One region of the Vibrio sp. 970 genome, then DNA from elsewhere that is predicted to be linked to it. Evidence: predicted binding sites of a transcription regulator. Region 1 holds the regulator's gene; the other holds the start of a gene.
What was found. Region 1 encodes PurR, which represses purine synthesis genes. Its sites were predicted from a motif close to TNANGNAAACGTTTNCNTNA; they were not measured.
Positions count from the first base shown of each region.

Region 1 (5,809 bases):
CTAGTCATAGATACATTAAAACGCAAGATTTAGCGTTTTTATTGATTCAAAACAAGCTTGCCCATTGCTATTAATAAACGGTCATTTTTGACCATAAAACATAACAATTATAGTTACTGCTATTCATTTTAATTGATTACACTTAGGGGATATCCCTAATTGACTTTGTGATGCATGACTTGAAGCATCATTCAGGAGCCCAAAATGCAAGAAGTGAAAGCTTTTAATGAGAAACGCGCTGAAATTTACTGGTGGTTTTCGAGCTTGTTCGCAAAAGAACTAACAGAGAAAGAATTGGAAGCCTATCACAGTGTTGAAATTCGCAGTTTTCTCGCAGGTTTAGGTGAAAATGAGTCGCTAAAACCAGCCGTTGATAGCCTAGTTGATGCATTGAATCGGTTACAAGATCGTGAAGATGCACAACTAGAGCTTGCAGCTGACTTTTGTGAACTGTTTTTGAAGACAGAAAAATACGGCGCTCTTCCTTACGCATCCATGTACATTGGTGAATCAGGTTTACTGAATGACAAGCCAGCTGAGGAAATGGAAAAGTTGATGGCTGAATTTGGCGTTCAAGTAGACGAAAACCTAAAGGAACCTGCGGATCACTTAGCCGTTGAGCTCGACTTTCTCGGGAACATGATTATCCGCTCAAACGAGCTTGAACAAGAAAAACACATGGAAGAAGCCTTCGTTAAACAAAACGACTTTATCCAGCAACAATTGATGTCTTGGTTACCTCAGTTTTCAGACAAATGTAAACAATTCGACGAATTTGGATTTTACTCGAGTGTCGCGAAACTATTAGTTGCATTTTGTAAACTAGACAGCGCCTACCTTCTTGGTGAATAATTGCCGCCTATTTTTAGGGAGCCTGCCTATCGGGCTTCCTGTATGCCTGAAAGTGACCAATTGTAAGTAACTTGGGTATAATATTCGTTTGCCTTAACTTAGCGCAAAGACGCTTGGTTATTTAGCAGTCAAAATGTGACTTCAAATACACAAATCTCTTGCTGAAAACATTGCTAGTCAGTCCACATAGGGCTAAAATGTGAGCGCAAACGATTAAATATGATTTATATGTAAACCGCTGAAATATAGCGGTTTTTGTGTTTTCTTAACAGGTTGATGGCAATTTCTCATCAGATAGAAAAAAGATAAAATTCATCGACCGATGCTGCTACGTACCCTTTTGTCGCACTTGGATCAACCGCTGCCGAGACACTTAGCGCCAATTTTATATTGCTAGGTGTGAAACCATTAGAGCATCAGGTACATCCAATACGACATATTTCAGTAGCTCGATACAGGACACCATTTATGGCCACGATAAAAGACGTTGCTCGCTTAGCCGGCGTTTCCACTACGACAGTTTCGCACGTTATCAATAAAACGCGTTTCGTTGCAGAAGCAACGCAAGAAAAAGTAATGAAAGCCGTTGACGAGCTGAATTACGCGCCAAGTGCCGTTGCACGCAGCCTAAAATGCAACTCAACTCGTACGATTGGCATGTTAGTAACTCAATCAACTAACCTATTTTTCTCAGAAGTGATTGATGGCGTTGAGAGCTACTGTTACCGCCAAGGCTATACTCTGATTTTATGTAACACAGGCGGGATTTACGAAAAACAACGCGATTACATTCGTATGCTGGCTGAAAAGCGCGTTGATGGCATCCTAGTGATGTGTTCTGACTTAACCGAAGAACTAAAAGAGATGCTTGACCGTCATGCGGACATTCCTAAAGTGGTCATGGATTGGGGCCCAGAGAGCTCACAAGCAGACAAGATCATGGATAACTCAGAAGAAGGTGGCTACATTGCAACCAAACATCTGATTGACAATGGTCATACGGATATCGCTTGTCTAAGCGGTCATTTTGAAAAGCTTGCTTGCCAAGAGCGCATTGCAGGTTTCCGTCGCGCAATGAGCGAAGCGAACCTAGCTGTAAATGAAGACTGGATCCTTGAAGGTAACTTTGAATGTGATACGGCCGTATTAGTTGCAGATAAAATTACCGCAATGGACAAGCGCCCGACGGCGGTATTCTGTTTTAACGACACAATGGCTCTAGGCCTAATGAGCCGCTTGCAACAAAACGGGATCAAAATTCCTGAAGATATTTCAGTGATCGGCTACGACAACATCGAGCTTGCGGAATACTTCTCTCCACCGCTAACGACTATCCACCAACCTAAACGTCGTGTTGGTAAAAATGCATTCGAAATTCTACTTGAGCGTATCAAAGATAAAGAACACGAAAAACGAATTTTCGAAATGCAACCTGAGCTTGTAATTCGAAATACTGTGAAAAAAATGAACTAAATTTCACTGTATTTAACCGTGTTAAATAAGCGCTCTACAGGGGCGCTTATTTTTTTGGAAAAATTAAGCATTCTCTAATACTTCACACCACTCTAATAACAATTGACTAACGTTAACTCCCTGTTTTATATAAATGTAATATATATTAAGAACTCCTTTTCAAAGGCCAATTTGCACCTTTCCATATGCAAAATAGAGCATTCAATCTATCATTTTTATTGAACCGAAATCACACTTTTAACGCTAAACCGTGATGTTAATTCAATATAAGAAGTATGCTCATTGTGTCACGCACAGGGCAAACCATTCGAAAGAGTGGGACGCAAAGCCTCCGGCCTGAACCATATTACGATATGGAAGGTAGCGGGGTTACCGATGGCAAGTGTGTAAGCAATGACTTTACTCTGTAATGACATTGTTTTTACGCATGTTTGCTACTCTCTCGGACCTGACTTTTGGTGGCGTAATATTAATTACACCGAGATAACAAAACATGGATAAACCGATACTCAAAGACTCTATGAAGCTATTTGAGGCACTTGGTAATATCAAGTCGCGCTCAATGTTTGGTGGCTTCGGACTATTCGCTGATGAAACAATGTTTGCACTAGTGGTAAACAATCAGCTTCATATCAGAGCAGACCAAAAAACTTCATCTGACTTCGAGAAACAAGGGCTAAAGCCTTACGTTTATAAAAAACGTGGCTTTCCAGTCGTTACAAAGTACTACGCTATTTCCAGCGATTTATGGGAATCAAGCGAACGCTTAATCGAAGTAGCGAATCAATCATTGAAAAAGGCAAAGCTTGAGAAAGAACAGCAAGCAAGTACAAAGCCTAACCGTTTGAAAGATTTGCCTAACTTACGACTGGCTACCGAGCGCATGCTAAAAAAAGCCGGCATCGAATCCGTAGAGAAGCTTGAAGAGGAAGGTGCGCTTAACGCCTATAAAGCGATAAGAGATACGCACTCTGCAACCGTCAACATTGAGTTGCTATGGGCACTAGAAGGTGCTATCAACGGCACTCATTGGAGTGTGGTACCTCAAGCTCGCCGAGATGAGTTGATGAACGGCCTCCAATAAAAGTCGGCCTAAAAACTATCTTGTAAAACCGCAGTCTAATCTGCGGTTTTTTTGTGAAATTTTTTCGGTTTTCCTACTGTCTTATTACATATATCCCAAATTGGAATCAAAATTATGAATAAGAAACTGATATTAGGTCTCATCCTACTAGCGGCTATCGTCTTTTTAGGTATTAACTTTGGCCAGTATTTAACCTTAGAGAATGCAAAAGCCCAACAAGAAGCACTAACTACATACATCGATCAGAATTTTGTATTCTCGGCTGCGATTTACTTTTTTACCTACATTGCAATTACCGCTTTTTCTATCCCAGGAGCGGCAGTAGTCACCTTACTTGGTGCAGCCTTATTTGGTTTTTGGACAAGCTTGCTACTGGTTTCTTTCGCTAGCACTATGGGGGCAACACTGGCCTTCTTGAGCAGCCGATACTTATTGCGTGACTGGGTACAAAACAAATTCGGAAATAAACTCAACGCAATTAATCAAGGTGTCGAAAAAGACGGAGCTTTTTATCTATTTTCCTTGCGTCTAATCCCTGTATTCCCTTTCTTTCTAATCAACTTACTGATGGGCTTAACACCGATGTCTGTAGGTCGATTTTATCTCACTAGCCAAATAGGTATGCTGCCAGGCACAGCCGTATATCTGAATGCAGGTACTCAATTAGCAACAATTGAAAGCCTATCGGGCATTGTTTCACCCGCAGTATTAGCGTCTTTTGCGCTATTGGGACTATTTCCAATCATCACTAAATGGGTTATGAATAAAGTAAGGCCGACACCAAGTCAGCAAAACTCGTAATTGGTGAAGTGGGTATTTTGATGAAAATATTTATCGCTAAAAACCCAGCAGAAGCACACATTGTATGTGAGCTGCTTAAAGTGGAACAAATTTACTGTGAAGTTCGCGGAGAAGGTATTTTCGGCTTAAAAGGAGAACTGCCGTTTGGTGATGATACCGATCCTTATGTGTGGCTTTTTGACACGGCACAAAAGATGAAAGCTGAAGAAATAGTAAAAGCATATCGAAAACAATCCGATAGGCATGAGTATCAAGATTGGCAATGCCCAAAATGTCATGAAATAAACGAAGGGCAATTTGGTGCATGTTGGCAATGTGGATATCAACTAGGAGAGCTATAGCGGCTCTCCTATTCAGTGGATGCACTCAGTTTTAAGCACATACAGCTTGCTGTTTAATAAACTCGATGGAGTGTTGATTGAAGTCTTCTGGACGCTCTACATTGCATACATGACCACAATTCGGGATTTCTCGTAGAATGCTGAGCTTATGTGCTGCAACCATTTCTTTGACAGGTTTAATAAACATGTAATCCCTGTCGCCCATTAAGTAAAGAGTCGGAATGGGTAACTCTCGATCTTTAAAATATTTCATTAACGGATTTACATCAGCGGCAAGAATAAACCAACGTTTAAATTCTTTTTGGCAAAGCTTCTTGGCTTCGCGAATAAAAAGGTGGCGAGATTCTCGTTGGCTTCTTTGAGGCATAACAATATAAGCGAACAGTTTGTAGAGCCACATGTACGGTAGGATATGCTTACAAAAATTACCTAATTTCACCAATATCTGAGAACGAGTGTTAAGCCTTGTGACAGCACCACCGAGCACCATCGAACGTACGCGCTCTGATGACAATTCAGCAAGGTTTCGAACAATAATAGTACCAAGCGACATACCGACAAAATGAGCGGATTGGATCTTTAAATGGTCCAATACTTTCAAAATATCTTGGGTAACTTCCGTAAAGGTATAACGGCTAGCAATGAGCTCTTTAAGTAACTGATTTGACTTTCCATGACCTCTTAAATCGATCAGCAATAAGTTAAAGTGTTGCTTGTAAGCTTTAATTTGCTTGAACCAGATAGAAGAGCTACCACCAGCACCGTGCACAAATACAACCCACTCATTACTAGTAGGGTGCAAATAGGTTTTATGAAAAAGTAGCGGCTGGGTCATATTGAGTATCAAAAAGATCGTGCTATTGAGTAAAAAGCCATCCTACCACACTCCCCTTACTCAAGATAATAAAGGCACCTCATTCGGTGCCTTTCGTTACAATTTTAAGTCAAACTAACGCTGAGTGGTAAAGCTGCAAATAAGATTCTGCGGCCTTTTGCCAACAAAAGTCTTGTTGCATCGCGTGCAACTGTACTTTATTCACTTCAGGCTCGTTTTGAGCGTAGAGCAACAGTGCCCTTAGCATCGTTAACAACAATGCCTGCGGTGTCGGTTCGAAAAAAACAAACCCCGTTGCTTCAGATGGGTTTACATCATAATCGCTAACGCTGTCCTTTAAGCCACCAACACCGCGTACTATCGGTAATGTCCCATAAGCCATACTATAGATTTGGTTTAAGCCACATGGTTCAAACTCAGAAG
Region 1 covers NZ_JAWOTW010000004.1:92,614-98,422, reverse strand. Annotated here, with positions in the region: gene torD (molecular chaperone TorD) at 205-852, shown strand; gene purR (HTH-type transcriptional repressor PurR) at 1,321-2,325, shown strand; cyclic di-GMP riboswitch class I at 2,613-2,702, shown strand; gene R7Q11_RS07455 (TfoX/Sxy family DNA transformation protein) at 2,819-3,409, shown strand; gene R7Q11_RS07450 (TVP38/TMEM64 family protein) at 3,524-4,210, shown strand; gene R7Q11_RS07445 (DUF2007 domain-containing protein) at 4,231-4,551, shown strand; gene R7Q11_RS07440 (alpha/beta fold hydrolase) at 4,583-5,386, opposite strand; gene glgA (glycogen synthase GlgA) at 5,496-5,809, opposite strand, start outside.

Region 2 (5,809 bases), on a different contig from region 1:
TATCGTTAGTTGAGACGCCAACCAAACTGGGTAACAAAGCGATTCTCAGCAACTCTTTTGCTTTTGGTGGCAATAATATTAGTCTTATTTTTGGTTACGCTCATGACTAAATTTCCTCCCATCGAACAACTTTTGCCACACGACAAACCAATGATCTTGGTTGATCGTGCTTTGGATGTTCAACAAGATACGATTCACTGCCAGGTTGATATCGCAGAACACAACCCGTTCTTCGACTCGGCCTCTCAAACTGTGCCAGCTTACGTTGGCATTGAGTTTATGGCGCAATCTGTCGCGGCGTGGTCTGGTTACCACGCATTAATGAAAGAACAAGCGCCACCGATTGGCTTTTTACTTGGTAGCCGTCGATACACGTCTGAATGCGATACGTTTTCTCGCGGACAGGTGCTCGATGTGTATGCTGAAAAAGTTATGGAAGATAACGGTATGGCGGTTTTTTCAGCCCGTATTGAGCTACAAGGAACTGTTGTAGCGACTTGCCAATTGAACGTTTACGTTCCATCAGAAGAAAAATTACAAGAAATGAAAATCAGGAGTCAACAATGACCCGACAAGTCCTCGTTACAGGTGCCAGCAAAGGCATCGGTAAAGCCATTGCCGTTCAATTAGCCAAAGATGGTTTCCAAGTCATTGTCCATTACATGGGCGATCAACAAGGCGCGCAAGACACCCTAAACACCATCGAACAGCATGGTGGTAGCGGTCGTCTTATCCAATTCGACATCAGTGACCGTACAGATTGTCGTGAGAAGCTAGAAGCCGATATCGCCGAACACGGCGCTTACTATGGCGTCGTAAACAACGCTGGCATCACAAAAGATACCGCTTTCCCTGCGATGACCGAAGAAGAATGGGATGGTGTGATTCATACCAACTTAGATAGCTTCTACAACGTTCTTCACCCTTGTGTTATGCCAATGGTGCAAAAGCGCAAAGGCGGCCGAATTGTTACGCTTGCATCAGTCTCTGGCCTAATGGGGAATCGTGGTCAAACTAACTACAGCGCAGCGAAAGCGGGCGTAATTGGTGCAACAAAATCACTCGCGCTTGAACTGGCAAAACGCAAAATCACCGTCAACTGCGTTGCACCGGGACTTATCGACACAGGCATGGTAGACGAACACGTGAAAGAACATGCGATGCCGCAAATTCCTTTGCGCCGCATGGGAGAGCCAGAAGAAGTTGCTGGTTTAGTCAGTTACCTTATGTCTGACATCGCAGGCTATGTAACTCGCCAAGTCATTTCGGTAAACGGAGGCCTAGTATGAGCCGTCGAGTTGTTGTAACCGGAATGTCAGGCGTGACTGCGTTTGGTAACGATTGGCAATCTGTCGAACCAAAACTGCGTGACTGCCAGAACGCGACGCAATACATGCCTTCTTACGAACAGTATGATGGTTTGAACACCAAGCTCGCGGCACCAATTTTAGATTTTGAACTGCCAAAGCACTACAAGCGCAAGCAAGTACGCGGCATGGGGCGTGTTTCCAAATTGGCGACCGTCGCAACAGAAAACGCACTAAGCCAAGCAGGTTTGATTGGTAACGACGTACTCACCAATGGTCAAACGGGTATCGCATACGGCTCATCAACAGGCAGTACTGACGCAATCGGCGCATTTGGTGTCATGCTGAATGAGAAAACCACTAAAGCGATCACCGCAACGACTTACGTGCAAATGATGCCGCATACCACGGCAGTGAACGTTGGTCTATTTTTCGGTTTGAAAGGCCGAGTGATCCCAACCAGCAGTGCATGTACCTCTGGCAGCCAAGCAATCGGCTACGCCTACGAAGCGATCAAGCACGGCTACCAAACGGTCATGGTTGCTGGTGGCGCTGAAGAATTGTGCCCAACGGAATCCGCTGTCTTCGATACCCTTTTTGCCACCAGTCTGAAGAATGAAGACCCGAAAAGCACACCAAGACCTTATGACTCCGATCGCGATGGTTTGGTGATTGGTGAAGGTGCGGGAACGCTAGTTCTGGAAGAGTACGAACACGCCGTCGCTCGTGGCGCGAAAATCTATGCAGAAATCATCGGTTTTGCCAGCAACTGTGATGCCGCACACGTCACTCAACCACAGATGGAAACCATGCAAATCTGTATGGAAATGGCTTTGCAAAACGCGAGCATTCCTGCTGAGAAGATCGACTATGTATCTGCTCACGGCACAGCCACCGACCGCGGCGATATTGCAGAAAGTAACGCAACAGCGAATGCTCTGGGCAAAGTGCCAATAAGTTCACTCAAGAGCTACTTTGGCCACACACTAGGCGCGTGTGGCGCGATTGAAGCGTGGCTAGGTTTAGAAATGATGCACACGGGTTGGTTCAACCCAACGCTCAACCTAGAAAACCTCGACGAGCAATGTGGCGATTTAGACTACATCGCCGGACAAGGCCGAGAACTGGACGTGAAATATTTGATGAGTAACAACTTCGCCTTTGGCGGCATCAACACCTCCATCATCTTTAAAAAGATGTAATGCCCTTAGTAAATGCAAAAGCGCTGGTTAACCAGCGCTTTTTTGTTGGTTGCCTATCAGGTTCATATATCACGCTGTAACGGCAAACAAGACATTACCATTCCGCGATACAAAGGCGACTTTTAACACCACGAATTTGTAATCCCATCGCTTCAAAGACATGCTCAAAATCTTGACAAGATGCAGGCACATTAGGTAGCGACAATGAAGCCTCGGTAAAAAACGTCCGACTCAAATTATCCGTCTCTCCCCAAGCTAACTGCCACCAATCCAAAATTCGCGGCTTGGATGCGTTTAATCGATAGCTAGCAGGAATACGATCACGCTTGTTTAGGTTTTCAACCTTAGATGTTGGTAGTAAGTTCCACTTATCATTGTTGGGCCAATAAGCAAATGGCAAACAGTGATCAACGTGATACTCATTTCGTAATTTGCTTCCACTCCATGCACTGACAATGTCGCAATGGCTGAGCTTCAACTGTTCAATTCTCTTTCGCACGACTCGCGTATCATGGTCTTTATCAATCCAGACCAAACAATCATGATACGTTTGCAGTGGAATACCCCGCTCTTGATTAGACCGAAATCGTTGCATTTCCATAATCCATTGGTTGACCACCAGCGGCTCAATCCAAGAGTTATACAATCGAAAACAATCCCAAAGGCTTTCATCCAACACAAACAGCCCATAACCTTCGAGGAACTCGCTATCCACAACAATTGAACGTTTTGGCTTCTTAGCTGAACGAATCATTTCAAAGTAAGGGTTTGATTTATCACCTTGATAGGTAAAAGTGACGGGACCATCTTTTATGGTTTTTAAGCTGTCTTTTATCGCTTTATCAAGCGCCACTGCATCTTCACCAAAAAATGTCGTGCCTATAGCAAGATCATCAGGACTTAAATGGGAAAGTCTGCCCCAGCCATCGGGCTTTATAAAACCTAGCCCTTTAGACGAGTTCGAGCTTTGCTGGATGTTCTCTTTATCGATTAAACGCTTAAATTGACGAATCCAATATAAGCCAACTAATCCTAATGGGATTGCAACTTTACCTTCGCTGCGATCAACCACTGCACCAGAATGAGCGTCTGCAATACGTAGTAAAGTACGTAGTAGTGCGAGCTTATAGGTAGCCGATTTGGAATCATTGACGATAATGTGGCGAACCTTATTCAGATCACCGGAACCATCATCAGGCAAAGACATCACTACAGTTTGCCAAGATACACCCGTTCGCTTTAACTGATCGTCATCGAGAGATACGTTTCTCACCATTAAAGCGCTATTCTTTGCAAACTTTTCGAGCTCTTCAACCGATACGGGATAAGCTTTACGACCGTCAGAAAAGTCACCGTGACGAAGGCTAATCACCAATCGACCATTAGGCGCTAACAAATTTGCAAGTTTGCGAAATGCACGTTCACGGTGCGTAGGCGCAAGATGCATCCATACCGCACTGACAAGAATTAAATCGAAGCGAAAGCCAAGATTAATGGTTTTCTCAAGCTTAGGTAATGCATCTTCAAGCCAAGTAACGGAATCGCCACAGTAAGACTTACCAAGCCTTAGAAGTGCTTGAGCAGGCTCAATCGCAACAACTTCACACCCATGCTCAGCCATCCATTTCGCGTCTCGACCAGAGCCCGCGCCAACATCTAACACACGATCTCCAGCCTGGGGCCAGAAGACTCTCCAACTCGCGTGGACATCCTCAAACTGAATCGATGTGTATTGCTTCGCGAAAGAGTCGGCGTGTCGGTCATAAAAGTTAGAAGTGGCAGGCATAAAGGTTAACGAAAGGTAATTAATATGCGTCCATATTAATTGCTAGAAATTGCAATGGCTAGAATGCCATTCAAAAGTTGTAGATAGAGTGGCAATTACAGCCAAAAACCTAAAAACGACAAAGCCCCGACAACTCAAAGAGTTATCGAGGCTTTTGAATATATGGCACGCCCTGTAGGATTCGAACCTACGACCACATCCTTAGAAGGGACGTGCTCTATCCAGCTGAGCTAAGGGCGCGCTACAGGGACAGGATTATACGAGTTCAAACGGGTAAATCAACGGGTTTTCATAACATTCTGATCTGAATGCCTAAAAAAAGTCCATTAAAACGCTTAATGTTCAAAAACACCACAAAGCAAACGTTTGCGTATGGATGTTGATAAGAAATTCTGCGACAATGCGCCGCAGATAATCTGCCTTCTTAATTTATAAGGAAAGTCATGACTGCTCAAAATATAGACGGAACTCTCATTTCCCAAACTGTTCGATCCGAAGTGGCTGCACGTGTTAAAGCACGTGTTGAAGCTGGGCTACGTGCTCCTGGTTTAGCAGTGGTTCTAGTTGGTGAAGATCCTGCCTCTCAGGTTTATGTCGGTAGCAAACGCCGCGCATGTGAAGAAGTTGGGTTTGTTTCTAAGTCTTTTGACCTTCCTGCGTCTAGCTCAGAAGAAGAGTTACTAGCGCTGATTGATGAATTAAACAATGATGATGAAATTGACGGCATTCTAGTGCAATTACCCCTTCCTGCGGGCATAGACACAACACATGTTTTAGAGCGCATTCACCCAGAGAAGGACGTGGATGGCTTCCACCCTTATAACGTTGGCCGTCTTGCGCAACGTATTCCAAAGCTTCGCTCTTGCACGCCAAAGGGCATCATTACCCTACTCGACCGTTACAACATTGAGCTACGTGGTAAGCATGCGGTTGTGGTTGGCGCATCAAACATTGTTGGTCGTCCAATGACACTTGAGCTGCTGCTTGCGGGCTGCACAACAACAACATGTCACCGTTTTACCAAAGACCTAGAGAGTCATGTGCGTCAAGCTGACGTTGTCGTGGTTGCGGTTGGTAAACCTAACTTCATCCCTGGTGAGTGGATTAAAAAAGGCGCAGTGGTGGTCGATGTCGGTATTAACCGTCTTGATTCAGGCAAACTAGTTGGCGACGTGGAATACGACAAAGCACGTGAAAGTGCGAGCTTTATTACTCCTGTTCCTGGTGGCGTTGGCCCAATGACCGTCGCAAGTTTAATTGAGAACACGATGCTCGCTTGCGAACAGTTCCACACAGACAAATAACGTAAATTTCAGATACGAAAAAGGCTCCGCAAGGAGCCTTTTTGCTAATTGTTGATATCTATTTCAATTACAGACTTAAAATCACGCCCGCAATAGAAGCGCTCATTAAGTTCGCCATGACACCAGCGATAATCGCACGGAAACCATGCTTAGAAACAAATGCACGCTTTTCTGGTACCAAAGAGCCCAACCCACCAATCAGCATCGCCA
Region 2 covers NZ_JAWOTW010000010.1:59,687-65,495, forward strand. Annotated here, with positions in the region: gene R7Q11_RS15575 (beta-ketoacyl-[acyl-carrier-protein] synthase family protein) at 1-110, shown strand, start outside; gene R7Q11_RS15580 (hotdog family protein) at 103-567, shown strand; gene fabG (3-oxoacyl-ACP reductase FabG) at 564-1,289, shown strand; gene R7Q11_RS15590 (beta-ketoacyl-ACP synthase) at 1,286-2,509, shown strand; gene R7Q11_RS15595 (class I SAM-dependent methyltransferase) at 2,604-4,295, opposite strand; tRNA gene R7Q11_RS15600 (tRNA-Arg) at 4,459-4,535, opposite strand; gene folD (bifunctional methylenetetrahydrofolate dehydrogenase/methenyltetrahydrofolate cyclohydrolase FolD) at 4,739-5,599, shown strand; gene R7Q11_RS15610 (NupC/NupG family nucleoside CNT transporter) at 5,667-5,809, opposite strand, start outside.
Region 2: the regulator PurR is predicted to act here: its motif matches at 4,650-4,669, upstream of folD (bifunctional methylenetetrahydrofolate dehydrogenase/methenyltetrahydrofolate cyclohydrolase FolD).